Regions from separate parts of the Pradoshia sp. TA40_28 genome, predicted to be linked through region 1. Evidence: riboswitches for the same ligand, from Rfam matches in the RefSeq annotation. Region 1 holds a riboswitch; the other holds the start of a gene.
The links. Region 1 has a riboswitch for preQ1 ahead of queF (preQ(1) synthase). Riboswitches for the same ligand answer to the same signal wherever they lie in the genome.
Positions count from the first base shown of each region.

Region 2: it holds a riboswitch for preQ1, as region 1 does, so the genes downstream of both, AC58NB_RS13315 (QueT transporter family protein) here and queF (preQ(1) synthase) in region 1, are expected to answer to the same signal.

Region 1 covers NZ_JCATZO010000005.1:287,625-303,388, forward strand. Annotated here, with positions in the region: gene AC58NB_RS09115 (CvfB family protein) at 1-574, opposite strand, end outside; gene AC58NB_RS09120 (DUF1848 domain-containing protein) at 622-1,524, opposite strand; gene AC58NB_RS09125 (DUF2705 family protein) at 1,551-2,306, opposite strand; gene AC58NB_RS09130 (ABC transporter ATP-binding protein) at 2,303-3,211, opposite strand; gene helD (RNA polymerase recycling motor HelD) at 3,341-5,581, opposite strand; gene AC58NB_RS09140 (hypothetical protein) at 5,671-5,955, shown strand; gene AC58NB_RS09145 (hypothetical protein) at 6,063-7,595, opposite strand; gene AC58NB_RS09150 (biotin transporter BioY) at 7,796-8,374, shown strand; gene AC58NB_RS09155 (hypothetical protein) at 8,630-8,866, opposite strand; gene AC58NB_RS09160 (FAD-dependent oxidoreductase) at 9,169-10,827, shown strand; gene AC58NB_RS09165 (VUT family protein) at 11,108-11,650, opposite strand; gene queC (7-cyano-7-deazaguanine synthase QueC) at 11,655-12,320, opposite strand; gene queF (preQ(1) synthase) at 12,447-12,947, opposite strand; PreQ1 riboswitch class I at 13,073-13,119, opposite strand; gene AC58NB_RS09180 (C45 family autoproteolytic acyltransferase/hydrolase) at 13,359-14,225, opposite strand; gene AC58NB_RS09185 (NanQ anomerase/TabA/YiaL family protein) at 14,676-15,125, shown strand; gene AC58NB_RS09190 (metal-binding protein) at 15,363-15,764, opposite strand, start outside.
Region 2 covers NZ_JCATZO010000009.1:131,225-146,988, reverse strand. Annotated here, with positions in the region: gene AC58NB_RS13350 (amino acid ABC transporter permease) at 1-217, opposite strand, end outside; gene AC58NB_RS13345 (basic amino acid ABC transporter substrate-binding protein) at 288-1,106, opposite strand; gene AC58NB_RS13340 (STAS domain-containing protein) at 1,348-2,202, shown strand; gene AC58NB_RS13335 (AI-2E family transporter) at 2,404-3,465, shown strand; gene AC58NB_RS13330 (dynamin family protein) at 3,538-6,294, opposite strand; gene nadE (NAD(+) synthase) at 6,617-7,435, opposite strand; gene AC58NB_RS13320 (DoxX family membrane protein) at 7,838-8,368, shown strand; PreQ1 riboswitch class I at 8,585-8,629, shown strand; gene AC58NB_RS13315 (QueT transporter family protein) at 8,640-9,125, shown strand; gene AC58NB_RS13310 (ferritin-like domain-containing protein) at 9,294-9,728, shown strand; gene AC58NB_RS13305 (DUF4352 domain-containing protein) at 9,829-10,527, opposite strand; gene AC58NB_RS13300 (DUF368 domain-containing protein) at 10,825-11,625, opposite strand; gene AC58NB_RS13295 (quinone oxidoreductase family protein) at 11,850-12,830, opposite strand; gene AC58NB_RS13290 (long-chain-fatty-acid--CoA ligase) at 12,921-14,531, opposite strand; gene AC58NB_RS13285 (SDR family oxidoreductase) at 14,556-15,335, opposite strand.

The sequences.
Region 1 (15,764 bases):
GTCTTGGTTCATTCGCACGTTCACTTTCATGAATGAAACAGCGGTACCCTTCTGTCGTTAAAATAAAGGTTCCTACTTTTAATAAACGATACGCTCTTCCCTCAAAATCTTTGTTTTTTAATGATTCAGGAGCATGCTGACTTAGTTCCTGTACAACGGTTTCAGTAGCCAGACGCCCAAACATTCTTCCTCTATTATCAACCTTTAGTGTGACATAAAGCTGATCGCCAACTTCTGGCCATAAACTTTTTAATTTTGGTAAATCATCACTAGATATCAACAAGTCTTTTTGAAGTCCGATATCAAGAAAGACTCCATGGCTTGGATGTACATCCACGACTGGAACCCAATCGTATTCACCTTCCGTTATTGTTGGAAGTTTCATGGAGGCTGTCAAACGGCCTTCTTTATCATGAAAGAGGAAAACCTCTACTTGTTGGCCGATTTCAATTTCACCAACGATTTCATGATTGTGGAGCAAAACATCTTCTTCTCCATTTGATAGAAAGAATCCGAATGAAACCTCTCTTTCCACTGTTAATGTTGCTTTAATACCTGGTTGTAAATAACTCATTAACTCTTCACCGCTTCCTTTATTCGATCCTTTAGTCTATCATTATTTTACCCATTTAGGAGTAAATAAGGACTGGTTGGATCATGTTTTTGTCTATTTGTCTGCACCAGCTTCGGGCTTCTTACAGCATAGCAATACACACAGCCAAATGGGCATGTATCATACGAACCCATTTCTTCTGCCTGCATACATCCGCATTCAGCCCTCTGGTATTTATCCTTACTCCCGGATAATCGCAGGTTAAATACTTCTTCTATATAATTTTTATCAATACACGCCCCATGTTTAATCCCGTGTGTATCCAAGTCAATCATCTCTGAACAAGTCTCCGGCATCATCCCATATTGCTTTGAAACTGAACTAATGATACTGACCAATCTAGTTAAATCTGAACGATTGGCAGGATCAAGCCAGTCTTGAAATTGATAGCCTTCTTCTTTTTCAAGATTAGCCAGTCTTCCTTTTGTCTTTGTATAAAAATCCTGAAAACTGATCACTACACGTTTTGTAAACCCGGACAGTTGTTCTGCTATATAAGTAAACCGCTCGATATGATACTCCACATTTGTTTTATTGCTTAACACAATAGGGTCATATCGCCAGATCACTTTATCCGGCCCGATTAATTCAGATATATACTGAAATTCTTTGATTCTGTTAGATAAACTCGGCATTCCCGGTTCAATCTCTTTTGGATAATCATTTAAGGTGTATTGAAACATCAAACGGTGTCCCATCTCCATCAGTTCAGGAATATATGGATTCATCGGTTTTGGATTCTTTGTCCAAAAACATATCGCATCCACATCCTCCTTCAAAAGAGAGACTTTCTTTGTTTGATGACGATTAAAGGGATTCACCTTCATATAAAAGCCTTCCTTGATTCGGTTCATAAACCACTCAGAGTAAAAGGCAGGAATATCGGTTCTCCTGCTGGCACTTATAATCATCACTCTCACCCTTTCAGGCCTTTACTTTATACTGTTACATCCCTTTTTGCAAAGAAAAACCAGGCAACACCATAAAAGAAAATAAAATGCATGATTAGAATGAGAATAGAAAAGCCGGGCGACATTCCAGGCAGGATCGGTGTATTACCGAACAAGTATTGGTCCCACTGCGTATTGGCAAAGAGCAGTATTTTTCCGAAGGACAGTTCCAGTAGTTCCGAAATCTCCGTTACAAGCTTCCCGCCAAATAAAGCAGCCAACCCAATTCCAACTGAAAATGCACTGTTTTTAAATACGGCAGACGCTGCATATGTAAATGTAGTAATCAACAGTAATTCCAAAAAGGTAATTCCATAGTTCAGCAATACCTTTTGGAACATGAATCCATCACCTGCTCCAAAGCCGTATACAATTCCTCCGACAATCCAGGAAATGATAAATGTACTGATTAATAAATATATACCATACAATTGGATTGTAAGCCATTTGGCAAATAAGACCATTGATCTTGTTCTTGGACGAATTAATAACAATTTTATTGTCCCTGTTTGATATTCATTAGCCAATATGCTTCCTGCCAAACCAATCGCTAAAAATACGGTAATAATCAGAAAGTTGGATAACACAGACATAAAATCGATTACATTTCCGTCGGTTCCTTTGATTAATTTTGTAAAAAAGAATGGCATTAGGCAAATCAACAAAGGCATAACCAAGAAAGAGATTCTGACCATTTTCATGCCTGCGAGTTTGTAGTGCTCGTTATAGAGTAATGACATCATGATATTTCGACCTCCCTCTTTGAAATGGTCTGTAAAAAGGTATTTTCCAACTGATTTTGTCCATACGCAAGCTGATACACACTCACTTTATTCAGAACCAGTCTTTCATTAAGCAAGGGGATGTCCTTCTTTTCAACAGATACCCGGATTTGGCTTTCGGTATGTGATAAAATATCAAAATCAGTCTTTAATACTTTCAAAGCAAGTTGCACATCATCAACTTCAATCACGAGCGTACAATGATCAGTCTTCACGCTTGTCACCTCAAGCAATTCTCCTGCTTTAATAATTGCAATTCGATCACAGAGCATCTCAACCTCCGATAACAGATGGGTGGAAATGAGAATAGATATGTTCTCTTCTTTGGCTAAATAGAGAAGATGATTACGCAAATCATGCATGCCTTCCGGATCTAAACCGTTTGTCGGTTCATCCAAAATTAAAATCTTCGGTTTATGTAATACAGCTTGGGCAATTCCTAACCTTTGTTTCATCCCTAACGAGTATGTATGTACTTGATCATGAATTCGTTCGGAAAGATGAACTAACTCAACAACCTCTCCTATTCTATCAGAAGAAACATTCGAATATAAATTTGCATATAATTTCAAATTTTGCCAGCCAGTCAGATCATTATAAAAGGATGGGTTTTCAATAATTGCTCCTACATGCTGAATAGCCTGCACAAAAGATGTTCCTACTTCCTGATTCATGATTCGAATCTCGCCGGAATTTTTCTTCATCAGTCCGCAAATCATGCGAATTAACGTTGTTTTTCCAGCTCCGTTGGGTCCAATTAAACCGAAAATTTCTCCTTCTTCTATCGTGAAACTGATATCTTTTAGAATATCAGAACCAGCTAGTTGCTTGCTGACTGATTTAATCTCTAGTACCGTCCTGTTCATGCCCGGTTTCAACCTCCCCACTAGTCAATCTACTTATCCATTTTACACTACTTATAACGAGGTTACCTATATGGAGAAGAGCATTTTCCCATAAATCAAAGAAAAACGGACAAATATCTCTAACAAGTGTCAGAGAATAAATGCCCGTTTTTGTTTTCCCATTAAAATCAGACGGTGAAGAGCTCTGGTCATGACTACATACAATAGTTTAATATCAATCTCATGGTTTGCTGAGTAAACTTCATTATAGGTAACAGCAAATACGCCATCAAACTCCAAACCTTTCGCTAAATATGACGGTACAATCACTAGTTTATCCTTCGGAATCGAGGTCGTTTCTTCTAGTAAATAAAGGTCTAAATTTGTGTGCTTTTGAAGGATAGAGTACACAATAGCCGCATCTTCATCTGTTTTTGTAATAATGGCAAATGTATTTAATTTTTCTTCCTTCAATTGATTTAACTTCTCAGAAATCTGGCGAGCCCATTCTTCATCAGAGGTTATTTCCATAAATACCGGTGGTTCACCATGCCGAATAATTGGCTCAACTTCTGGAAATGAGGCGGAAAGCAGTTTTAATAATTGATTGGCTTCATTCATAATTTCTACAGTTGTTCGGTAACTTTTTTTCAACTCGCGATAAATGGCTCTTGGAAAGATGGCCTGTCTTACTTCTTGCCAATCCGTTATCCCTCTATATGAATGGATGCCCTGCGCCAAATCACCAACAAGGGTAAACATATCTGTTTCAAGAGCCGTTTTAAGCCCTTGCAACTGCATAAAACTATAATCCTGCGCCTCATCAATGACCACATTCTTCGCCTTTTTCTCCGGCTGAACTCCATAAATTTTTGCATATAAATACAGAATAGGTCCCAAGTCTTCAAGCTCATACTTTTTCTTAGAAAAGATGCGTTGACTGCTTTTGCAAAGCTCTTCCGCTTCTTTTTTACTGAGCGTTTGATCAGAGTATTGTACAAGCTTGTCCGCATCACTGTACAACGCTTTATAAAGCGTCCATATATCTTTCTTATCACAATAGCTCATGTAATTCTGGACGGCTTTTTTGATTTCCTTTTGAAGTTCATTGATTCTTGCCTCTTTTTTATCCAAAGCAAGCGAAATGTATTGTTTCCGCTTTTTCTCATCGCCCTTCCAGTTGAGGGCCCTTTCTATTCTCACATCATAATGCTGAACAACTTTTTTCACCATTTTATCTTTATTGAGGCGCACTTGGTTTTGTAAGACCTTTTTCAATTTTTCTATCCGTTTATAGAGAGGCAAATAAGTATATTCATTATAGAAAAGATGATTAAACTGTTTTGCTGTATACAGTTTAAACTTATCGACCCGAAAATCTTCATGAACCATTAAGCCAGTTTTGATTTCTTCTACATAATGGTCCAGCACCTTCTGAAAAAGAGAGGAACCTTTCAAGCTTGATAAATGCACTATTTGTTTATCCATTAGGAAGTCATGCAGCTTGGTATCCTCAGCTAATTTAATTTTCTTCCCTAATACCTCTTCCACATATCCATGGAAGGTTCTTTGTCTTACTTTCTCCACTCCCAGTTCCGGAAGAGCCTCTGAAATGTAATCAATAAATAAAAAGCTTGGCGCTAAAATTAATAATTGTTCCGGTTCAAAAACATCTTTATAGTGATACAAAAAATAAGAAATCCGATGCAAAGCAATCGTTGTTTTCCCGCTTCCTGCAGCCCCCTGGACGATAATAGGTTTATTTAAATCCGCTCGTATGATTTGATTCTGTTCCTCCTGAATCGTTGCGACAATCTCTGTTAATCGATTGGCAGAACTACCGGCAAGAGACTCCTGTAATAATTCATCCACTGTTGTCACATCAATATCCCGTAAATCCAGCAACTCACCATTTTCAATCATGAATTGTCGTTTCAAACTGATGGTGCCGTCATAGGTTTCGCCTTCTGACGTGTAACTCACATCTCCCAGGCGGCCTTCATAATATAAGTTAGCAATAGGCGAACGCCAATCGATAATCAATTGCTCCTGATTATCCCTCTGGAACAAGGAGGTTTTTCCAAAATAAAGTTTTTCCTTATCCAACGCTTCCCGTGAAGTGAAATCCACCCGTGCAAAATATGGCTTTGGTATTGCCTTTGTCAGACTTTCCAGTTCAGATCGAGATAGCTGATAAAAGCTGGCGCTTGTTAAAAGCTGTGAATACCCCGCGCTCTCTACCCAGTCTGCATCTTCAAAGATATCCTTCATTTTTTGCATAAATTGTTCTTTATTCGTTTCAGCTGTTTCAATCACAACCTGCATATATCTTTTGATGAACTCCAGCCGTAGTTTCTCTTCTTCAATCTCCTGATTCATACCGTTTGTCACACTTTCTCACCCATCCTATCTTTAAATAATTTAAGATTCCCTGTTTGAAAGGCTAAACGATCCATCATACTACTAATGGAGGTGGAATCATGTACAGAAGACAAATCGCTTTACTCTTTTCCGATTTTGGATTGGAATCTCTTTATGAAAAATTCGAAGTGCCTCTTGATATCCATGGGTTATTGGATGATCCAGATACTCTTGAAATGATGGAATACTTTTTAACCGTGTATGATTTTCATTCACCTGAACTTCTCTTATTCGATGAATTTTTAAGCCATTACAACATATGTACACATATAATACAAAAAAATCCTGATTTGCCTTTCTACTATATTGATTTATACCATTCGGGTGACGAAATCTCCCTCTAAGCGTTTTAATTTAAAGGATTTTTTAATTTCAAGTCTTCAAGCTCTTCCGTAAGACAAAATAACCAGACAATCGCTTCAGGATTGCCTGGTATTCTTCTAAACAGTATTTACAATAAGTATGGCCCAAATAAACAGGTCATAACTAATAAATTATAGCCTATATAGTAAAATAAGCCAGCAAATAAGCCTGTATCCTGATTCATAACCCATCGATAGATTATATAAGTCAGAATACTGATGAATAATGGCCATACGATCAAACTACCATCGAAGTTAAGATAAGACGGAGCCGCAAAGAATGAACTTTCGGATAAGACCACATTCAGCATATAAATCATCGTAGCTACATAAAGGAGAATTCCTACGGGTTCCACCCACCTGCGTTCATTCCTCTCAAAAATATCACTCTTGATAAACGACAGGATTCCGTAAAAGACCAGCGGAGGCACAAGCCATACCATCCCCAGCACTAACATAAAAAAGCCGCTGAATATGCCTGATATAGAATAATATAGAGCTGAGATGTAATCATCTTTGGTTATTTGTTGTGATGATTCAATATATCGTTCATTATTTGTTGTACCATTCAACACATATTCCTTCCCATCAAATGTTTGCCACGTTAAATAAGTCTGACCAAGCCATTGAGGTCTCACAGGAGTGTCTTCCGTATTGCTTCTCCTTTCAGCGACCCAGGCTCCTTTTTGCTGAGTGGCATAATAGACATTATATCCAGATCGTTTTGCCACTCGACTGCCCTCAGCAACAAATAAGATGGCCGGTTTATCATCCTGATAGGATATTTGCAAATAGCGAGGATTGTCCAACTCATTCCCATTCGTCTTATCATAGAATGTATACTTCTCATTTTTCTCCATTTTTGATGTAGCCAAGTCAAAACTCAACTCCATCGCTTGATAGGCCCTTTGTCCCTGTGCCATCGTATACTTTTCGATAATCGCTGTAGCCTTTTTTTCTCCAGCATTATAAACAATGTTTTCAATCTTTTCTCCTCCGCTTGCTGAGTACTCGAGGATCTTTTTGGATTGATCATTTTGTAAAGAATAAAAATGGATATCCATATCAGAAATTTGGAGTCCTACAAAAGTAGAATGACCGTTTTCCGCTTGTAGAGCTGTATAAATGGGGTAATCGTATGTATGTATATGATTCGTTTCACCTGTACTTGCCGTATATTGTTTTAATTCATTCTGATTCCAAAAGAGAACTCCTGTATTCGTAGGTGTAAAAGAACTGATACCTGTAGCAATAACCTGATCTTTTCCATCTTGGTTGATGGTTAATTGATCATCATCCATATAAATCAGCTGATCCGCGGACGCCCAAATAGGTTCTGCCGGTGCCACTTCAGCTTGGATGGATTCTTCTTTGATAAGGTTAAAATTTGAATCGAATACTTTATGGGAAACGTCTGTCTCATCTGGCATAAAAACGTGAAACTCTTCATCTTTTTGATAACTGTAATAATCCATAGGAAAGTTTGATGAAACTTTTAAATTAGTAGATCTCCCCCAGCCATCATCAGGAAGAGTTGTCTCGAGTTTTAAATAGTAAACATAATAGAGAAGCAACATCATTAAAGCAGTAATAATCGGTATAAATATGGCTTTTTTACTCAAATGAATCCCCCTTTATTTCTAGATCTTTTTACACATATAAATATATCACTATATCGGTTTAAATTGGTAGAATTTTCTATATAATTTCAATAGTCCAAAAAATTCTATTCTTTATCTAATAATTCTTGTTCACTTAATTTAAAATATGTTAACCTTATATTTACATTAGTTTACTTATATTTTGGCTGAGGTGAGAATTTATGGCACAAAACAAAACGAAAAACCTAGTTCTGGTGGCTATGTGTGCATCCATCATCTGTCTGTTAGCCCAAATAACGATTCCTTTACCTCTGATTCCTATCACAGGACAGACATTAGCCATCGGGATTGTGGCAACCATCTTAGGCTCCAGACATAGCATGATTACCGTATTGGTGTATTTAACACTTGGCCTTATAGGTTTACCAGTTTTTTCTCAATTCACAAGCGGGTTCGGCATTTTATTTGGCCCAACAGGTGGCTACTTAATCGGCTTCATCCCTACAGCATTCCTGATCGGGTTATGGTTAGAAAAAACATCGTATACATACCGTCAAGCCTTTATAGCTAACCTTATAGGAATGTGTATCACCTTAGCTGTGGGCTCGATCTGGTTAAAACTATTTACAGAACTCTCCTGGAATGAAGCACTGGTGACAGGCGTTTATCCCTTCTTGCCAGTCGGCATCATTAAAGCATTCCTGGCCGCATGGTTTGGCATAGCCATCCGGCAGCGCTTGAACTCTGCCAAACTACTACCGACACAACAAAAAGATACTCCTCCCTTTAATTGGGTGTGAGTATCTTTTGCCTTACAGAGAAAATGAAATGTGGATATATGATTAGTAGACAATATGGGGTGAAAAAGATGACTTCTATCTGCCCTGTATATGGTATGAATTAGTTAGATGTACCGGTTTGATATTCATTAAGTTTGCCTAATCTGAGGTATGAAAATAGCCACCTCCATAAAGGAAGTGGCTGTATTATTCAACTACTGCTTTTATTTAAAACAGAAAGACCTTAATCAAAAACATCTTTTGATGCTTTAGAATTTATTCTAAATATTGTTTATGTCCGCAACTTTGGCACAGAGCTACACGTTTACTACTATATTTTGTTTTACCATGTTCTTTTCTTTTTGGCACTAGTATCCACAATCCAGCTGTACATAAAATTAAGAAGAGACGACCCATTCTAGCCAAAATACCTGTTTTATGCACCTGCATTTTTCCTGATTGTTGCTCTAATACAACATTCATATTTGTTCCATTACAGCTTTCACACTTCATTTCTTTCACACCTACCAATTATTTGCTTTCATTTTATATCATTTTATTATATTTATATATTATATAAAGTTTATTTAATGGTTGAACATTTCCAGATTTCTATTTTTACTTAATCTATTAAATATTACTAAATTCAGCCTGCTATAGTTTTGTGAGATTATAAATATTTCCAAATATTATTGTACTTTCATTTCCCTGTTAAATACTGTAAAATTAAATTATCTGAATATTCATCGTTGTAAAGTTTACATTTTACAGTTTTGTTATTTTGAGAGAAAGACTACTCGAAGGGGGATTTTTAAATGGGTTGGGATTACGAGTATGATGTTGTAGTAGTCGGCTCTGGTGCGACAGGTTTTTCGGCTGCCATTACGGCCAAAAAAGAAGGATTAGATACACTACTAATCGAAAAAGAAAAGCATTTTGGAGGAGCTTCCGCTTTATCAGGTGGCGGTGTATGGGTTCCAAATAATCGATATTTAGTTGAGGCGGGTGTTGCCGATAGTTTTGAAGAAGCTAAATTATATTTGGATTCAACTGTCGGTGCTTTAGTAAGTGATACCATTAAAGAGACCTATTTGAAAAAAGGAATCGAAATGTTAGATTATATGCATAATTTGAGTCCACATATGAGATTCTCCTATGCAAATAATTACTCTGATTATTATCCAACACATCCGGGTGGAAAAGGAATCGGCCGGTCAATCGAACCTAAAGTGATTGATTTAAATAAATTACAAGATTGGAAGAGCAAACTTGTACCTCCTGTAATGGATACAAAAGGTTTTGTTATGACAGGTCAAGATTTTGTTAAAGTGAACATGATCACCAGGTCCTGGGCAGGAAAAAGAGCCTCTTTAACACTAGGATGGCGATTAATTAAACATAAAGTATTTAAAAAGGATTATGCTGCTTTAGGAAGAGCATTAATAGCACGATTGGCTCTAACTTATAAAGATTTAAACGGAGAAATTTGGCTTGATTCCCCATTTGTTGATTTTATATACGAAAACGACAAAGTTACAGGTCTAACCGTAAACAAGAATGGCAAACAAGTCACAATTAAAATTAATAAAGGCTTGATCTTTGGTTCAGGTGGATTTTCCAGAGATCAAGAAAAGAGAGAGAAATATCTTCCTAGTCCTCAAGATGTCAATTGGACAAGCTCACCAAAAGGACAAACAGGCGATATTATTGAACCGTTCGCTAAATTAAATGCGAAGTTTGGGTTAATGGACAGAGTTTGGGGTGCACCTACTGTTATTAATCATTTGGGAATGCCCTTTTTCTTAGTTGCTGATAGAGGACTCCCAAATATGATTATTGTTGACCAAGATGGAAACCGATATATTAATGAACCGACTCCTTACCATGAATTCGTCGACAAAATGTATGAACATAATGAAAAAACAGGTGGTAAAGCTATCACTTCCTGGATTATTTTAGATGGTCGAGCTAAGAAGAGATATATCTTTACCGGTCTTTTCCCAGGGCAAGATTTTCCTCAAGCATACTATGACAATGGTGTGGTGTTGAAGGGAGATACAGTTGAGGAATTAGAAGGTTTATTGAATATACCAAAAGGAAATTTAGGTAAAACCATGGATAGATTTAATGAATTTGCTAGAAATGGTAAGGATTTAGACTTCCATAGAGGAGAAACACCGCATGATCGGTATTATGGGGATCCTTCTTTACCAAATCCTAATCTACTTGAAATCAACGAGGCTCCTTATTATGCCATGAAAGTGTACCCAGGTGATATCGGTACTAAGGGTGGTGTAGTGACGGACGAATTAGCAAGGGTCGTTAAAGAAGACGGTACTGTATTTGAAAATGTATACGCTTGCGGTAACTGTTCATCCTCGATTATGGGTCATTCTTACCCAGGGCCAGGCGCAACACTGGGACCAGGCATGACGTTTGGTTACGTAGCTTCCATGCACTGTAAAAATAAATAATAGAGGACTTTCAACATCTTCAACAAAAGCATTTGAATATATTCAAATGCTTTTGTCATTTCTTTATAATTAGTTCCGAGAAACTTATTTCCCTTGATTAAACCTGCTTTATTTACTCCAGGGATTATCAAATTCTCCTCAACCTATTTTCTTAAGGAAAACGATGTAGGTTCACTTTCCTCCCCACCCACATCATATGACTTAAATTGCCGGTACAGAATGAACTAAGTTACTCTTTATACTATCTGAAATAGTAGGAGCCATTAAATCCAAGTAATCATTAGGATGCTTTGGACAGACGCTTCTCTTTGTAGGCCAAGCCTTGTCCTAATACAAAAGCGCCAATCATTTGCATGATCGTTTTCACAATCATTTGCCCAATAATAGCTGCTGGTACAGCTGCCCAAGGAACATATCCTGCCCCAATTGGACTTAGGCCTACAATGACAAATACTACTGAATCTAATAAACCTCCAACAACTCCACTATAAAAGACACGCCATACCATCGGCAGTTTTAAACGGGTATAAATTTCTGTATCTGAGGTTTCTGCGATCAAGAATGATAGTGTAGAAGCTGCAACAATAATGAGCGTATCTCCTAATGAATAGGATACAACTGCTGATACTACTAAAGCTAAGAAAATAAATCCATATGTCCTCTTACGACCAAATTTATTTTGGACTAAATCGCGAAAGATAAATGTTGCACCAATTAAGAACGAGCCCATAGGAATAATGAATATCCAAAATTCTAGTGGCGCAAATCGGGCTGTCAAAACATTGGCTGTTACAATGGACAGTAAATAAAATAAAATGCGTATCATGTTAATCCCCCATATTCTTTTTTGTATGTAAATATGTGTGCATTCCTTGTAGACGAAGCTTACAAGCGGGACATTCACCGCAGCCATCCGCTTTAATCCCGTGATAACAGGTTAGCGTCTTTTCTCTTACAAAATCAAATACACCTAATTCATCTGCCAATGCCCATGTATCTGCTTTGTTCAACCACATTAGAGGGGTATATATAACGAATCCTTCATCCATCGATAAATTTAACGTGACATTTAAAGATTTTATAAAAATATCACGACAATCAGGATATCCGCTAAAATCAGTTTCACACACACCTGTAATAATATGCTTTGCATTAATTTGTCTCGCTAATATACCTGCAAAAGATAAAAATAATAAATTGCGACCTGGTACAAATGTTGATGGCAACTCATCATCCATCCCTTCCTTCACCTCAATATCAGCGCGTGTTAATGCATTTGGAGCGAGTTGATTAAGTAACGACATGTCTAAAATGTGATAATGGACGTTTAATTCATTAGCGATCTGCTTAGCGCATTCAATTTCAAATACATGCCGTTGTCCATAATTAAATGTTACAACCTCTACCTCTTTAAATTTTTTTAATGCCCAAAACAAGCAGGTCGTACTATCCTGTCCCCCGCTAAACACGACTAATGCTTTTTCTTGCTTCAATGTTCATTCTCCTTTCCAATGAAAAAACAGCACTAAGAAGATGCGCTGTTCATCTTAGTTTTTTATAGAGGGTCGCTAACAACCTCTCCCTTGGAAGACAAGGATTTTATTGAATTGTCCTAACAGTTAGCGATTATCAACTGTTTCCGGATATAAATCGTGATTCATTAAACGATAATGAGCGATTTCTTCATATTTCGTATCAGTTCGGCCATAGTTACACCAAGGGTCGATTGATATTCCCCCACGTGGAGTAAATTTACCCCACACCTCGATATAACGTGGATCCAACAGTTTAATTAAGTCATTCATAATGATATTTACACAGTCTTCATGGAAATCTCCATGATTGCGGAAGCTAAATAAATACACTTTTAGTGACTTACTTTCCACAATTTTTTTATCTGGAATATAGGAAATATACATGGTTGCAAAATCCGGTTGCTTAGTAATTGGGCAAAGACTTGTAAATTCAGGGCAATTAAACTTCACAAAATAATCTCGGTCTGCATGTAAATTATCGACAGACTCTAATACTTCCGGTGCATAATTAAAGGCATACTTCACATTTTGATTTCCCAATAATGTTAAATCCTCTAACCCTTCTGTTTGATGACGACCAGACATAAATAACCCTCCTTGAATTAGATATCTAATCATTTCAAGGAGGGCGATACTCTTTTTCTATAAAAATAACTACTAAGAAAGTCAAAAAAGCCACGTCCACTATATGGACATGGCGAGATTGACATGTATCCATAGTTTTTTATAGAGGGTATCCGCTATGAACCTCTCCTGAAAATCTTCAGATATTATTTTAATTACCTCTTAGCATACCACAACCATTATTGGTTATAATAGGAAATTTAAAAACTTTATTGATTGTGAGTTAGATAACTGCTGATGTCCCGTGAAATATGGGCGGCGAGCCAGAACTGACATAGAACGAGTAAACTGATACTTGGCAGGCCAGCCTCATTATTTTTTATAGTTCAACCATTACCATTACACAGAGAATGGGTATATGTGAATTGTATTCTATAATACTTGATTTATTCTTCCCTTTATCACTTTAGGAAGACTTATAGTTCCATCCATATATCTTCTCAGTGAAAATTCCATTGGTTTACTATTCTCCCCTACCCCAATCATCAGGCTTAATTCCTTTGGTGAATAAACAACTGTATGAAGCGTACCAAAAAATTCTTTATAGAATTTAAAAAATAAAGGAGAATTGCCATTATTAAAATAATTATAAGCAGACATGGGTGTTGGTTTCTCTAATAATAAATTGCTGAGATACTCTTTACGATTTATGGATCCTTGTATCTCTTGCTTATTTTGGTTTCGTAATGCTTCTGTTTCAAAATGATTGGTACATATGTTAGGAGTTCTGGAGGTCACAATCTGTTTCTCGGGAGAGACTTCCACTACAATACCCCTTCCACTTTGATCTGTTATCGAATAATTATAGCAATATCCATGGGGAAGTGTTGAAATGAGGTCGATTGCTTCTTCTATATTAGCACACTGTTCTAATAGTATTCTCACAATGGTCGTCGCAAGAAATCCTTCTCCTTTATGCTCGCTGTTGACAAAATGTAATCCAACTACGAGCCCTTTTTCATTCATCCCATCAAGTCTACCAATCACTTGCTGGCTAAAACCAACACTGGCATAGCCAACGGCCGGTTTGGAAAATACAAGTCTTGCATCATACAACTCCGGACTAAAATCATAATTTCGTACATAATATTCTTCATTTATTAGAGCCGTACATCCCATTGCCGGAAAATCTACATCATAACCGCTATAAAGTCGGATTATCGTCTCTAATTCCATGCCCATTCCTTCTGCTAGTCCTCTAAGTTCCTCTAAAAGAGTGGGAGAGATGTCCTTCAGTATCTCTTTTGCTTTCTTGGTGTTTGAATTTGTACTTAAATCCTCGGTAAACGAATTTGGTTAGCGAGGTGTGTCGACTTAATCTCTTCACTTTGCTTTAGACCATATTCAAAAGGACTCCACTTTAACTCTACTATTCTAATGTTCAAATCTTCCATACATAATTCTCCCCCTCTATGATTATCTGGATTCCAGCTACATTCTAACCTTCATGCAATTTGGTCCATTATATTTTCACATTGTTTGAATCATCTTTAGCCCTTTGATTATACAGTTTCTATATATTTTATATAACTTATATATCCAGAAAAAGGAAGTTAAAGTTTTTTTCCTTCCGTATTTCGTATCATATAAACCAGACTGGTATACAAGTTCTTGTTTCACTATTACTGGATATGTTACTATTTTATATACTTGTATAAGAAGATAAATCGTTTATTGGAGGAAACATCTATGATTATTGATCAATTATCAAATGCTCCATTATATGATGGAGTGCATCCAAGATTAAAGAAAGCCTTTTCTTTTTTACTAGAAAATGATTTGCAGGCTTTGCCGGTAGGTAAGTATGAAATTGAGAATGACAAGGTCTTTGTCATGATTCAAGAGTATGAAACAAAGCTTATTGAAGACTGCCGCTTGGAAGCTCACTATACATATACAGATATCCAATACGTCATTAAAGGCGAAGAAAGAATGGTTTATACAAATAAAGAAGAAACAGAAGTCGTAGAAGAACAAAAAGAAAACGATGTTATGTTCCTGAATGGTGAGGGTAATCACTTAATCGTGAAAGAAGGATGTTTTGCTGTGTTTATGCCGCAAGATGCTCATATGCCAGGTGTTTGTGTAAAGCAACCACAAGCTGTAAAAAAAGCAGTAGTAAAAGTATTGTGTGATTAATGGAAGAGGCAAAATCATTGATTTGATTTTGCCTCTCGCTTTATTAAGCTAGCTCGTTGGAGTGTTCTTTCAGTAAGGTTTTTACAAAGCCTATAAAAACATTTTATATAAATTTTGTAGTTCTTGAAGAATGATTGTTTGACGCAGCATATGTGAAAGCCTTTTAAAGTTCAACGAAAGATAAACCATCATTAAATGCCAGAAATCCCTTTTCTACCAGGAGAAAAGGGATTTTGGTTAAAAGATCTTTTTAAGTGTGGTTGAAGCATGGTCGGTCAAAATATGAGCGGTTGATGAAAGGACATTCCCAACAATGAAAGATAGAATAGATAATTTATGCTGGATGAAGATCTCCTCCAAGTTGTCGATATACGTTTCATATGGCACACCTGTAAGCATACTCATCAATCCTGCCCCTAACATGATCAAGACCATCAAGTATAAATATCGTATGATATCCCCGATTACATATCCATGAGTCCAGATGGAGCGATGCTTCAATGTTTGGTAGGGAATCCACATAAACCGTAAGAATCCCCATCTCCGATACGGGGTGCTTTTTATATCCAAATCAGGGTTCATCCAATAGGTACCGAAGAGATAACCTATAATCACAGAAATCCCATGCACATAGTGCTG
Region 2 (15,764 bases), on a different contig from region 1:
ACAGGAGTTGAACAAATATTGGCGTACCACGAAAAAATGCTATGTAACAATTTAGGGGTATAGATAACCATTTTCTTTTGGTCAACCTTCCAAGTCCGATAAGTAATCCAAGAATTGATCCAATTAATATTCCAGCTATTGAAAGCCCAATTGTATAAAGCGTTCCTTTCATTAATAATGGAGCATAAATCTGTATAATATCCCACCTGAAATCCACACCTGTTCCCCCTTATACAAAGATTGCGTATCACAGCAATTCCTGTGATACGCAATCTTATTCCGCCTTATTATTTTGATTGCTGAGCTTTTAACGTTTCAAGGTCTGGATCAGTCCCGAACCATTTTTTATAAATATCGGTGTATGTTCCATTTTCAAAAATTTCGTTTAATGCTTTATCCACAGCTGCTCTCTCTTTACTGTCCTTTGGAAACATTAATCCATAGTATTCATTGTCAAACGCATTAGGATCTTTTACTACAACAAACTTATCTTTAGGATTATTTTTGGCATATTCCTCGACAACCCCATTATCAGCTACAACGGCATCTGCCCCGCCCTTTTTCATTTCCATAATTGCCAGTACGGTGGTCTCGAATTTTTTTATATCTTTATTGTTTTTGCCCATTACTTTCTCAACTGCAAATTGACCCGTTGTACCAGCTTGAACAGCAATTTGCTTCCCCTTCAAATCCTGAGCTGAGTTAATATCGCTGCCTTCCGGAACGAGGATTTTATTAGTCGATAAAAAATAAGGAACTGAGAAATCATAGGTTTTCTTTCGTTCATCGTTAATGGAAATCGCAGACATTCCAAATGCCGCCATTTTGTCCTTAATCTCAACAAATAATGGATCCCATCCAACATGTTCAATATCTGCAGTAAAGCCTGCTTCCTTAGCTATAGCATTAACGATATCAACATCAAAGCCGACCACTTTACCTTCTTTTTGAAATTCGAACGGTGAATAAGCCGCATCTGTCACAACTCTCAACGTTTTCTCTTTATCGCCTTCACCGCTGGCACTTTCCTCCTTACTCGTACCGCAAGCAGCAATGACTGTCATAATAGACATCATAATTAACGTTAAAAATAATTTCTTTTTCAAAATGAATCCCCCTTTTTATTTGAAATATTCCGAAAAGTCTATGAATTACATTATAAGGTTGGTCTTGGGATTACGCAATTTAATTTTGAATATTTTGTATTTTTTAACGTTAAAAGGAAACGATATCTAATTATTAAAAATAATCCACATTTTTCTTTAAAAATTCAGAAATAATTAATTGTGTTTTTCTTTTTTACCAAGCAAAATATTGAATATAGAACGGAAAAGAAAAGAGGTCAGTATGGAAACTAAATCAAAAGCTTTATATGATTATTTGATTACTCATTCGGATAAAATAATTGAAGACTGGTATGCGCGATTACCAAAATCCACTAAAGCTGATTATTCTCTTAAAGCGCCTATCCATAAAGTCAATGCTTTAAAGAAGCAATTTAAAGAGTACTTACTTTTAGTAACAGACAGCCTATTTCAATCAGAAGAAGAACGGAATTTTATAGTAAAAGAACGCACGCTCTCGATTGCACATGTACGGCTGGAATCACGTACTCCTTTAAGCACTTCTATCAATGCCGCCGGTTTATTAAGAAAAGTAATTTGGGATTATGTTAAACGCTTTATCCAAAATACCAGTCTAGAAATTAGCTTTGAAGATATTTTTTACTGGGAAGAAAAGTTTAACTCAACCATTGATCAACTTACTCAAAGTTACACAGAAAATTATATCAACATACTACTAGATCAAATTCTCTCTCAATCAAATCTTATTAATGAATTAAGTTCTCCGGTTATTAAATTAACTAAAAATGTTGGGTTATTGCCTATTGTAGGAGATATTGATTCAGCCAGAGCTAAGGCTATTAATGAAAGTACCCTTCAGCAGAGTGCGGACACTCAGATTTCAACATTAATCATTGATTTATCTGGAGTATATATTGTTGATACCATGGTAGCCCAGCGCCTTTTTCAAATGATAAAAGCACTTAAACTGATCGGTGTACAGGTAATCCTGACAGGAATTCGTGCGGAGGTCGCTCAAACAAGCATACAGCTTGGAATTGATTTTTCAGATATTCAAACAGAAAGTAGTGTAGACCAAGCTTTTACTAAAGTAGGGGTCCTGATTGAAGAAGTGTAATCTTTTCTTACTCCTCACATCTATTTTTCCATTCATTACATATATCTGCATAGTAAACAGCGACTAGTATTCCAGACTTGGTATAGTCGCTGTTATCACTTTTATTAGTTGCTTGCCAGCTAATTCTCTTGCTTGAGAGTATATTCTCTGTGTTTATGGGTATAGTTCTAGCAAACCTAGTTATAGATTCGGAGGATTTTTATGTGGATTAATAAACCTTTTTATAAATACGCCACTGCTGCCATTCTGATATTGATTATTATCTATCTATTAGGGAAAATTGATTACTTTATGTGGCCTTTTCAAAAGCTGATTATAACCATCTTTTTTCCTATCCTGATAGCCGGGCTTCTTTATTATATATTGAGACCTATCGTTCATTTTTTCAGTAAATATATGCCTATTACACTTAGCATTCTTCTCCTCTATGCAGTAATCGGCGGAATAGGTTATAGTGCCGTTCATTTTCTTGGGCCGAAGATTGTTTCTCAGAGTGAGGAACTCATTCATAAAATCCCTGACAAACTAGAAAAAATCACATCAGAATCCAAGAATATGTTAAATGAGAATACATCAAACTTCCTATCAGCGGATAAGATTCTTCAATATGCAAAAGAATACTCAGACTCTTTTCCAAAGCTATTATCCGATCATGCTGTCACTATTTTTTCAACAATCACCAGCATTATCACTGTGCTCTTAATTGTTCCTTTTATTGTATTTTACTTTCTCAAGGATGGAGATAAACTTAAACCCTTCCTATTAAAACATATTCCTTCGAACGTAGAAGCAGAAGGAAACCGTATCTTAATGGATGTGGATAAAACCTTATCCACCTATATTGTTGGTCAATTTATCATTGCCGTTGTCGATGGCTTCCTGATGTATATTGGCTATCTTATCATTGGGCTTGACAACGCATTAATCCTGGCTATTTTCGCAACCTTACTGACTGTAGTGCCTTTCCTTGGGCCATTTCTCGGGACCATCCCTGCGCTGATTTCAGCTTTATTAATCAGCCCATTTACCGCCTTAAAAGTACTAATATTATTGGCGATCGTTCAGCAGCTTGAAGGGCATCTCGTTACACCACAAGTTATGGGCAGGCGCCTGGATATTCATCCATTAACGGTTATATTATTACTTCTTGTAGCAGGTTCCCTATATGGATTTATCGGCATCCTCATTGCTATACCTACTTATTCTGTTGTGAAGGTTATTGTACAAAATTTCATCAAGTTTTATAAACTGCGAACCACTTAATGTTCATAAATGTAAACAAAAAAAAAGGTGACTCAAGGCTGTTTAACCAGCCGTATGAGTCACCTGATTTTTTTATCTTAAGATAGGCTGAACTTCTTTCTGTCCAATCAAGATCCATTCGTACTGACGTAATCGCAATTCGTACAGCTTTAATGGATCACGATATAGTTCAGGTTGAGAACGCATTTTCTCAAGCACTCCGTTGTGCTCTACAATTTGCTCATTCGTATCAGCGATTGCTCCATTCATCACTTCTTTTGAATCTGCAAAGAACATCGAAACATCTCGAGTAATCGATTTTTCAAACATATCAAATTGCAGTAAGAATTTATCTGCAATCAATTCAGCAACCTCTGTGTAATCCTGTGTTTCAATAAGAGTTGTATACTTATTGTACAGAACGCTTTTATTCGCAATCGATCCAAACAACATTCCGGCACCTTTCAATAATAATTGTTGTGGTGTATGACGAAGTAGAATATTAATGGTTTCCATTTGTATTCCACTTGTCATTCTGTTTGCATCTCTGCGCCAATCATCTAATACTCTGAAATCACATTCGAATTTCATTCGGTCTTCACGATAAATGGCATTAAAGCTCTCGGCCATTTCGGTTAGATACCCCTGGCTTTCCTTCAATTCTATTTCAGCCTCAGTGATCCAATCCTTTAGAGAGTAAAAATACTTAGGCAAAATAGTTGTTTCTATATATTCCTGAACTCGTAAATTCATACTTTCATTTAATTCCACATGAATTTTACGGAAATCACTGTCCTCTGTAAGTAAATCTTTGCTGGCACGCAATATTTTCGGTACGGCTGCCTCCACATCAAGACGAATGGCTTCTTTCCTTTGTTTAAACGACTTACGTAACAATACAGCTTTTTCTTTTTCCAAATCGTCCATCTGATTCTTGGCACCATTTAGTTTAGCTAAAAGGTCCTCATTCCAATGAATAGATTCTACCAAGCTTTCTTCTCTCTCCAGTCGTTGATCCAACAAGTTAGAAATAGTTTCTCGAACAAAGTGAAGCAGCTTAGCTGTACGCGCATTTTCCGTATACTTACTTTTCAGATTCATTTGTATAAACTCAGCAAGATCAGAAAGCTGCCTGTTACCTACATAATGAGCGGAATGTGCAAATATTTTTGCATTCGGCAAATAAGGACTAATTCTTGACCAAGCTTCATCTACTATACGAATCGCTTCCTGATCATTATGAACAAGATCCATTTTATTTAATAAGAAATGTATTGGCATATCAGGTACTTGTTCATGAATCATCATAACAATTTCACGTTCTTTATTTGTAAATGGATCATTTACATCCAATACAAGCAAAAGACTGTCTGCCATATTTAAATAGCGGCGTATTTCATGCATTTTATTATTCGCAATACTAAATCCTGGAGTATCAATGATTGCAATATGGTTATCAGATAAAAATTTATTCTGCATCTGGTATTCAATGATACTTACATCAGAACTCATCAAGCTTCGATTTGATACTTTTTCTTCCAAGTCCTCTAGTGTAAGTCGATTAATCGAGGAATTGGTAACTTCCACTATGCCTTCTTCTTCTGCATTTTTAAACATGATAGCCGAGGATGTGGGTTCGTCAAATAACTCTTCCCCTAATATAGAATGGATTAAAGCTGATTTTCCGCTTCCGCTTGTTCCAGCAATCATAATATGTTGTACATCAACATCTAATAGTTCATCAATAATCCATTTGTCCCTTTCACTGACAGCGAGGTTATTTTGATTGGCCCATTCATCAATTTCTTCAAATAGACGAACGCTATCTTCCAGGCCGTTCCGATTATTTTCAGCTTTCATTAAGACTCTTTCAGCTATATCAACATCCGTTTGTCCAATGGTAGCCGGGAAATTATCGTTCCATGCCAGTACTGCAGAAGAAGCCAGTAGAGCATGGTGCCTATCTGCAAGACGAAGCCAATTGCGTAAAAGGCTTGGTACTAAGCCTTTTAAAGATTTTATTGGTTTGGCTCCATTAATTAATTCGAAATATCCCTCTTTAAATAAACAGGATAAATTGGACCATTGCACGGTATGGATGAATTCCAGATCTTGAAGTAAATCATTAAATCCCTGAACCCAGGACATATAGGCAGGCTCACCCTTATAGCTATTCCAAAGAGATACGGCTAGCTGTTCGAATTGGGTGCTGTCAATAGAATAAAGCTGGTGTAAAACTTGATAAAAATAGCCAGGTTCCATATTTTTCGTTACACCTTGATCAATATAGGACTGCAGGATATCATACCAAATTAATGACTCTGTACGAATAGATTCGTTGACCGCAAGTTCAACTGCACTATCCCAGTCATTCTGACTCTCAAAGAATGAACGCGCAATTTCTGTCACTTGAGAATCATCAGGATTTAATTTAACGACCTTTTTAATCGTTTTATCAGCCATTTCTGTTTTATTTAATTTTATATAAAGAGCAAACAACTGTAATCCAACCTCAGTATTCAATATAATCGATTCTGTCTCGATCGATTTATAAAGCTCTTCCGCATTAGCATACATGGCTAATTCAAAATAAGCATCCGCCATATTCTTTTTAGCCCAAGGTTCCAGATCATCGCTAACCTTTTCCCATTTAAAAATAGAAGCCTCGTAATCTTTATGGTGGAAATAAATCTCTCCCTGAGCAAATCTTAATATGGATAACTCAGGTAGTTCTTTTTGTTGTTCTGCGAGTAATTCTTCACTTACTATAAGCAACGGGTTCGCCGCATTATTGTTTATTAAGGTCTTATATAAGGACTTTTCAATCAAGTTATTTTCATTATTCATCATACGACCCCTCCCTGGTTCATTTATATAAATTGGATACTATAATACTATATAACTTATATAGTGTAATAAAAATTGATTGCAAAATGATTTCTTTTTAGTTTCATCTTCAATACATTGTGAAAGGAGACTGGAACAATTGTCATAATTGAAATAAATATAGTACTAGATTATTTCCTATACCCACTATTAATTAACTAAAACCATTGTATGTTTGTATCTTTTCTTTTTATTATATCAGTATATTTTAACAGATGGCATAGTTCATTTTATTCATAAAAAATAGCCCATGACTTAAAAAATCATAGGCTTCCTTTTCTGATGTTTATTTCCACCAATTATCGTGTATACTTGCTGGCATTTGTCGTTTGTGCTCAGTTTTTAAATATTGCTTTTCAATTTTCAGAGCAGCTTCAGGGTCTACTTTGCGACCTTCCAAGTAATCATCAATCGTATCATAAGATATACCAAGCTCTGTTTCATCTGCTTGCTGCGGTTTATTGTCAAGTAAATCAGCAGTTGGCACTTTCATATAAAGTCTTTCCTCTGCCCCTAATTCTTTAAGTAATTCTCTTCCCTGACGTTTAGATAGTCCGGATAATGGAAGAATATCAGCTCCGCCATCCCCATATTTTGTATAAAATCCTGTAACTGCCTCTGCTGCATGATCGGTTCCGATCACAAGAAGTCCAGTTTGACCACCAATTGCATATTGAGCAATCATTCGAAGTCGTGCCTTCACATTCCCTTTGTTAAAATCAGTTAATACCTCATCTGTTGCTTCTTTATATTGTTCGGTAATCACATCGACCGTAGATTTTACATTAAAAGTCAGACTTTCATCTGGTTTAATAAACTGCAGGGCACGTTGGGCATCATCTTCATCATGTTGTACTCCATATGGAAGTCTAACAGCAACAAATTTGGCTGAAAATCCTTCCTCACGCAACTCTTCCACAGCCATTTGAGCAAGACGTCCCGCCAATGTAGAATCCTGCCCGCCGCTAATACCGAGTACAAAACCTTTTGCACCGCTCTTCTTTAAGTAATCTTTTAAAAACCCTACTCTGTTTGTGATTTCTTCTTTCGGGTCAATTTCTGGTTTAACATGTAAAGCTTCAATAATAACTGATTGTAAGCTCATATCCATTCCTCCTTCGAACACTCATCTTACTCTTTTTCCTTAAAAGTACTTTTTCTAACCTTTTATTTTAAATATATTTTACTCTTATATGTAAAATTAATAAAAGAGATATTTACATAAAGTTCATTAAAAACTTAAACGATATGATTAATTCAATTCTCCCCAACTTTTCGTTCTAAATAACCATTAGTCCGAAAGTTTGTGAAGGAACGAACAATGCGACGTTTGTAAAGTTGTTTTCAGTATTTACTCAAAAGGTTCACATGTTTTTGTACAAAAAATGAAACACAGGGATAATCTGCCACAAGTAGTGATGGATAGTATATAAATAAGGTATAGAAAGTTATTGGCACTAACAACCGCGGATTAGAGCCAGTTAAACCCATATAGGAGTGATTCAAAATGATGAATTGGTTACGTACTAATAAATATGCTTCCGGACTATTATTACTCATTAGATTATACCTTGGCTACGAATGGATGATTCATGGTTTCGAAAAAATTAAAGGCGGAGCTTTTGATGCTTCTGGATTCCTTGGAAATATTGTTGCCAATCCTGTAACAGGCCCAGATGGAGGGGCACTCTATCCAATCTATGGTGCTTTTATTGAAAAATTCGCCATCCCAAATGTTGGCTTAATCAACGTCTTAATTCCATGGGGTGAATTTCTAGTCGGACTCGGATTATTGCTGGGAGTTTTAACAACTACTGCAGCTTTCTGTGGATTATTAATGAACTTTATGTTTGTGTTCGGCGGAACTGTATCTACTAATCCACTATATATTCTACTTGGATTGATTATTTTGGTAGCAGGTGCAAATGCTGGCCGATTTGGCGGAGACTATTACGTACTACCTTGGATTCGCAAAACAATCTTTAAAAAAGAGGATAAGAAGTCTCTAAACACAAAAAAATTAACTCCAAGTCATTAACAGAAGATACTTGTATAAATGACACTGAGAAAAAATTCTCGGTGTCATTTTTTCTTTTCTAAATTACTCGCACACATCAATTTGTAGTATGGAACTTCACTGAAATGGCTCAACTAATTTAAATATAAAATTATCCTTAGTTGTATACTAACAGTTGAATCCACGGTTGACTGTTTACCTTATTTTGCTTATGATTATTTGGTATCTTCGGGTATACCGAACGTGGTTCGTAACCATCCCACGATAAAAAACTAAGGGAGAGATTTCCAAAATGAATATTAGAACACTTACTGTTAATGGTGTTTTAGCGGCACTTTATATTGCTATGACCATGATTGTACAGCCGATTGCATTTTCGAACATTCAATTTCGAATACCTGAAATGTTCAACCACCTGATCGTATTTAATAAAAAATATATATATGGGATTGTAATAGGCGTATTTTTATCCAACCTCTTATACTCGCAATTACTAGCATATGATTTGGTTTTTGGTGTAGGACATTCCATCCTGTCATTAACCATCACAATTCTGATATGCAAATTTATTCATAACATATGGGCAAGAATGTTTATAAATACGTTCGTGTTTACTTTTATGATGTTCCTCATTGCTATGGAGTTAAATATCGCCCTCAAATTTCCATTCTGGATTACCTGGGCCACTACAGCTATTGGAGAATTTGTTGTCATGGCGATCGGTGCACCAATTATCTACGCTCTAAATAAACGTCTTCATTTTTCAAAATTAGTATAACTTACGATGTATATAAAGCTTGATCCTTTACCTGGATCAAGCTTATTTATATGTTAAAAATAGGACCTTGAAAAAATATTTCAAAATTTTGCCACGAAAAAGATGCTTAATTTACATAGAAGTAGGGTATCTTTGAATTATAGAAAAGTAGAAGGAGTGGATTTTGGAATGGACGCAAAATTAAAAGAGTTAATTGATGGTCTTAATGAAGATTTAGCAAATGAATATGCTGCATCTATCATGTATTCAAACTACGCAGCTTTAGTATCCGGTTTGTACAGACAAACTTTAAAACCTTTCTTTGAAGGTGAAATATCTGATGAACAGGGTCATGCATTATACCTTGCAGAAAAAATCAGTACATTAGGTGGAACTCCAACTGTCACACCAGCTGAAGTTATACAAACTACTGATGTGAAAGTTATGCTTGAATCTGCTTATCAAGCGGAAAAAGATACAATCGACCGCTACGAAACCCGTAAGAAACAAGCAGAAGAATTAGGTTTAACTGAATTAGTTGTCAAACTTGAAGATTTAATCACAGATGAAACAGGCCATATGGAAGAATTAGGCCGCATTCTCAGTGACTCTCGATTTGACTGATTAAAAAATAAGTTTTTATGACTTAAAATAGAAAAAAAACAAGAACCGTCATTCTACTCACATCAGGATGGCGGTTCTTTTAGTTCTAGTGCCATGGCGCTTATTCCGGTACAGGGATAACAAACTCTGTTTTTTTACCTTTAAATAGTTCCTTCCCTTTGCTATCCCGGAACGGTCCAAATTCTAGTTTTAATTTTTTAGTTAAACTATACAATTTCTTATCCATTAAAAATACAAGCAGCTTTTCTCCTGATGCTCCTGCTGCAATTTCCTTTTTTTGTTGATCTGGCTCCAGACTGGTTTGAGACATATAAGATAGTTGATTGTCGTTTGCTCGTAGAAATGAGCCTACTGATTTTAAATTTAATGATTGCTCAGAATTATTCTCGAGCTTCAACTTTATTATTAGTGCCACAATATTAGTTTTACTGATATGTTCAAACTTTGGTTTCGTTTCCTCAGATGGCGTTATTTCCGTAAACTGTATACCTTCTAACTTAATGTTTACGTTGTCAATTTTTTGAATATCATTCATTTTTAAATTTTCATAGAGAATTTTTTTTGAAGCCATTTTATCAGATGTCAAGCGATTTTGATCTAGACTGGGTTGAGATGTCCCCTTTTTCGTTTCTTCTTCCTTGGCCGCCACGCTATTCTTTGTTTCTTTATTCTCCATACTTACTTCTTCAGTATTATTATTTTTTTTATCCTTTTCATTCTTCGATTCTTCTCCGCCTTCACAAGCTGAAACTACAAAAATAAGGCATGCCATACATATATACCTCAGTTTTTTTTGCATGATTCAACCTCCACTATTTTTATTGTAAAGTTGTTAGTGATATATACCTTTGCTTAAGACTTAATATTCTACCCATAACCGGTATTTTCCTATCAATCCAACATAATTGTTATAAAATATGAATTTCATTTTACGAATTGGCTTAGTTAACTTCCCCTGGCCTTTCTTATCCTACAGGAAACTCCAGTCCATCCACTACTATCAATCAGAAAAAAGTTAACAGTGAAATTTAACAAAGCTTACGAATAAAAAAAGGATTGTCTGAGACAATCCTTTTTTCCACACTATTCAATTTCATTATTTCGTAAAGAGCTTAGTTACCAAAATACCTGCCACAAAAGTTATACAACATAGCAGAATAGTACCTAGTCCTGTTGGTAATCCGGGGACGATAACAAAGATCGATCCAATAATCAGACCCATAATAACGGCAAATGTCATATGCGGATAGGCCCTTAGTAAAAAGCTAATCGCTTTACTGCTCACAACAAAACCAACCACTGCTCCAGCCCCTACAATGATAATAATTGTAAAGTTTAAATCTGATAGTGCAGATATGACCGTTGAATAAACGCCCAGCAGCAGCAAGATAAACGAGCCACTAATACCCGGAAGCAGCATGGCCATACTTGCAAGCCAGCCAGAAAAGAATAATCCAATAGCAGATAATAGTGTTACTTCAGATATCTCAATGGATTCATTCGGCTTTAAAAATCCTAGCGCTGCCATCATAATTGCGACCAAAACGACAACCCCAATATGCTTCCCAGTAAAGTGTTTTTTCACCTCTGCCTGTCTTATGATAAATGGCAGTACACCTATTATTAACCCGACAAAGAAGAATTGTGTCGGTTCATAATGATGTTCTAGCAAATAATCAATCACCCGGCTAAACAGTAACAAGGTAAAGCCGATTCCAATTGCTAATGGTAACAAAAATCCTAGATGCCTTCTCCAGTCACGGCTGAAGAACCCACTGATTGATAATAATAAACGATCATATATTCCTAATATAAACGCTATGGTCCCTCCGCTCACACCGGGAATTAAATCACTGATACCCATTAACATACCACGATATATATTTTTCCACTCCACTATTTTTCAGTCCTTATATTTTATTTCACTATAATAGTTTATAAAATATAAACCTATAAAAACAATGGCACTTTATACAAATTATCATACTCCTCTATGAATATAGACTCTTTCAAAATCTACACGGAGATAACTCACCTGATATTCCCAATAATAATGGATACATCTCTGAATTAAAAAAAAGCAAGCTTTTGTAAGCTTGCGCACTCCGTATATTCTTCCTATTATCGATGAACTTCCAACAACACTTTACCAGTAGTCTTTCGTGCTTGCAGTAACTCATGAACTTTTGCCGCTTCCTCTATAGGATGCACCTCACCAATAATTACCTTTAAATCTCCATTTTCCAAAAGTGAAAATAACTCATGCATACTTGGCAGTAATAGTTCTGGCTTCCTCATTATTTGCGGAAGGAAGAATCCAATCACGGATTGATTTCGAGCCATTAACGATGATGGATACATAATGGCTTGTTCTCCACTTGCCACTCCGTAGATAACCAATCTCCCAAAGGTAGCTAAACATTTAAGTGTATCCTTAAAAACAGTGCCCCCAGCCATTTCCAGTGCTACATTAACCCCACGGCCACCTGTCGCTTCCAATACTTCTTTATCCCAACCCTCATTAGTATAATTGATACATACATCAGCTCCAAGAGACCGTGCAAGCTCTAACTTTTCCTCCGTGCTGGCTGTAGCAATTACCTTGCCAGCGCCCATTAGTTTAGCCAATTGGACAGCAATAGTTCCTACGCCTCCAGCAGCCGCGTGAACTAATACAGATTCGCCTTTTTGCAGACGGCCCATTGTTTTTAAAATATGGTAGGCACTCAACCCTTGCAGTGGGAGGGAGACAGCTTCTTTCAAATCCTGTTCTTCTTTCAGGAGGATTACGGATCGTGCATCTGCCACAACATACTCAGCATATCCCCCAGATTCAATTAGCGTGACGACTCTCGCTCCAATATTTACATTCGTTACCTCTTCACCGACTTCAACCACAACTCCAGCAACTTCTGCTCCAGGCACAAAAGGAAGCTTGGTTGGTACGACATATTGCCCTTCTCGCCTGGCTGTATCGGCGTAGTTCACACCAATTACATGTATCTGGATTAACACTTCATGCGGACCAGGTATCGGTTTATCCAATTCAACCATTTTTAAAACCTCAGGCCCTCCGTACTCCGTAAATTGAATGGCTCTCATGATACATACACCCTTTCGCTTATTTACCGGTAAATTAAAAAAGGAATACTTTTGTTTCATCTTCAAGACCTCGTGTGTATGGTAGGCTCCCTACTTTGTTTGGATTTCTTCTCTTAATGCCCTGCGAAGAATTTTTCCGACATTGGTTTTAGGTAATTCATCACGGAATTCCACAATCGTTGGCACCCGGTAGGCAGCCATATTCTGTTTACAGTATTCAATCATTTCTTTCTCTGTAGCTGACTTATTCGCTTTTAAAACAATAATGGCTTTAACTGTTTCACCCCGATATTCATCCGGTACTCCAATTACAACTGCTTCTTGTACGGAAGGATGCTCATATAGGACTTCTTCAACATTACGGGGATAAATATTATATCCGCTTGCAATGATTAAATCCTTTTTACGGTCAACAATTGAAAGATATCCATCTTCATCCATTTTGGCAATATCCCCTGTAAATAGCCATCCATCGCGGAGAGCAACAGCCGTTTCTTCAGGCATATTCCAGTACCCCTTCATAATCTGTGGACCTTTAACAATTAATTCTCCCAATTGGCCATTTGGAACTTCTTCTGTCCCTGTAGCTATATCCACAATTTTACAATCAGTGGATGGATAGGCAATACCAACTGTTCCCGGTTTACGAATACCAAAAGAAGGATTGCAATGCGTTACCGGCGCTGCTTCTGAAAGTCCGTATCCTTCCAAAATCTTGGCACCCGTTTTTGTCTCATATTCTCTCATTAATTCCACCGGCATCGGGGCACTACCACTATTGCAAACTTCAATGCTGTCAATTCCATATTCCTGTGCTTTTGGATGAGCATTGATTGCCACGTACATGGTTGGTACGCCTGGGAAAATTGTTGGCTTCTCTTGTTTAATCGTTTGAAGAACCTCTTCAAGATTGAAACGCGGAAGCAGTATATTTTCACTGGCCATTAAGATACACCCATTCATACAAGCTGTCATGCCGAATACGTGGAATAATGGGATGACAGTCAAATACCGCTCTTTCCCTCGCTCTACAATGTGTTTAAAAAATTCCTTTGTTTGATAAATATTCGCCACTAAATTACGATGCGTGAGCATAGCACCTTTCGAACGTCCCGTCGTTCCGCCTGTATATTGCAATACAGCAATATCATGGCTTGGGTCAATATCTACTGGCTCTGCAGGAGTTAGTGTATCTGAAATAAATTGCTCAAATGTACGATCGACTCCGAAGTCTGCCCCGGATGGCTGCAAACTGACTACAATAATATTTTTTAGATTCGTAGAAGGTTGAACAGATTTAACAGTTTGATAGAATGCATCCATTACAACGATCGTTTCAGTGCCGGAATCTTTCAATATATGTTCCAATTCCCTGGCTACTAACATTGGGTTAATTTGAGTAACAATCCCTCCCATTGTTAATGCACCATAAAAGGCAATTACATACTGAGGACAGTTCGGCAGCATGATCGCTACCCTATCACCTTTTTTAACGCCATTCGTCTGAAGAGCTGCGGCGAAACGGCTTGAAGTTCCTGAAAGTTCCTGATAGGTCATTTTCCTTCCCAAAAAAGAAAGGGCGTTGTTAGTGGGGAAATGAATTGTTGTTTCATGAAGAATGTCTGGCAATGATTTGTTTGGAATTTCAATCTCAGATGCAATGTCTTCTGGATATTGCGCGAGCCAAGTTTTTTTTTCCATGATCAAATCTCCTTCATCTTTTATTTAAACCATGGCGTGTTTTCCGCCATCAACTACCAATACTTCGCCTGTTATATAGTTAGATGCGTCAGATGCCAAGAATAGAACAACCCCCTTCAAATCTTGATCATTCCCAAGCCTTCCTAGAGGAGTTAAATATTCAAGTGCATCTCTTCCATGTTCAAGTAAAACCTGAGACATCTTGGTAGGGAAAAAGCCTGGTGCTATTGCATTCACATGAATATTGTGTTTCCCCCACTTCACTGCCAAATCCTTTGTTAAAGTTATGACTGCGCCTTTACTGGCATTGTATCCAACCGTATCCATCATGTCAGCATGAGTTCCGCCGAGGCCTGCTACCGAAGCTATATTGATAATTTTCCCCCGCTTCTGTTCCACCATTACTTTCCCTACCGCCTGGGACATGAGAAAAGTACCTGTCAAATTAATATTGATAACCTTATTCCAAGCTTCAAGCGGCATATCCAGTGAAGGTGCTCCCCATGAAGCCCCGCTATTATTGACCAGAATATCGATACACACAAATTTATTTAGCGTTTCTTTGACGACGTTCTGAATATCTACCGCATTTCCGATGTCGCATTTTAGAGCCAAGGTTTGCACGCCATATTCTTTTTCCAGGCTATCTGCCACCCTTTGGCAAGCCTCAACCTTACGTGAACACAGGACAATATTAGCCCCTGCTTCAGCTAATCCCAGTGCTATTTGAGCTCCAAGACCGCGTCCGCCTCCCGTAATAATCGCTGTTTTACCAGATAAATCAAACATTCGTAAAACATTCATGATTAGCTTGCTCCTCCTCGTACTATTTTTTGATTTCGAGCTTAGCCAGCTGAGCACGATGCACTTCCATCAGGCCAATCTGCCAGGAAAGATCCTCTGAATTGCCAACAGTACCAAATCCCTATATAACTCTGTCGATAATTTCAATGCCCTGTTGAGCAACCACCTTAATCATCACTTTTGTATTTTACTTCCAATTATGTTCATCATATAATAACTTCGCCTGCTCAACTTCAATTCTTGAGTTTGCAATCTAATCCTTTATGCTACCCTTATTAGGAGTCAGCTTTTCCAATACACGCTTTAATGAATACGCTTACATAATATTTCTTACGAATGTACCACCGTTCCGATTGGCCTCATAGGTTGGTAATTCAGATCAATCCTGAATCTCACACAAAGTTTCTTCTTCCAAATTGGTAAGACCAA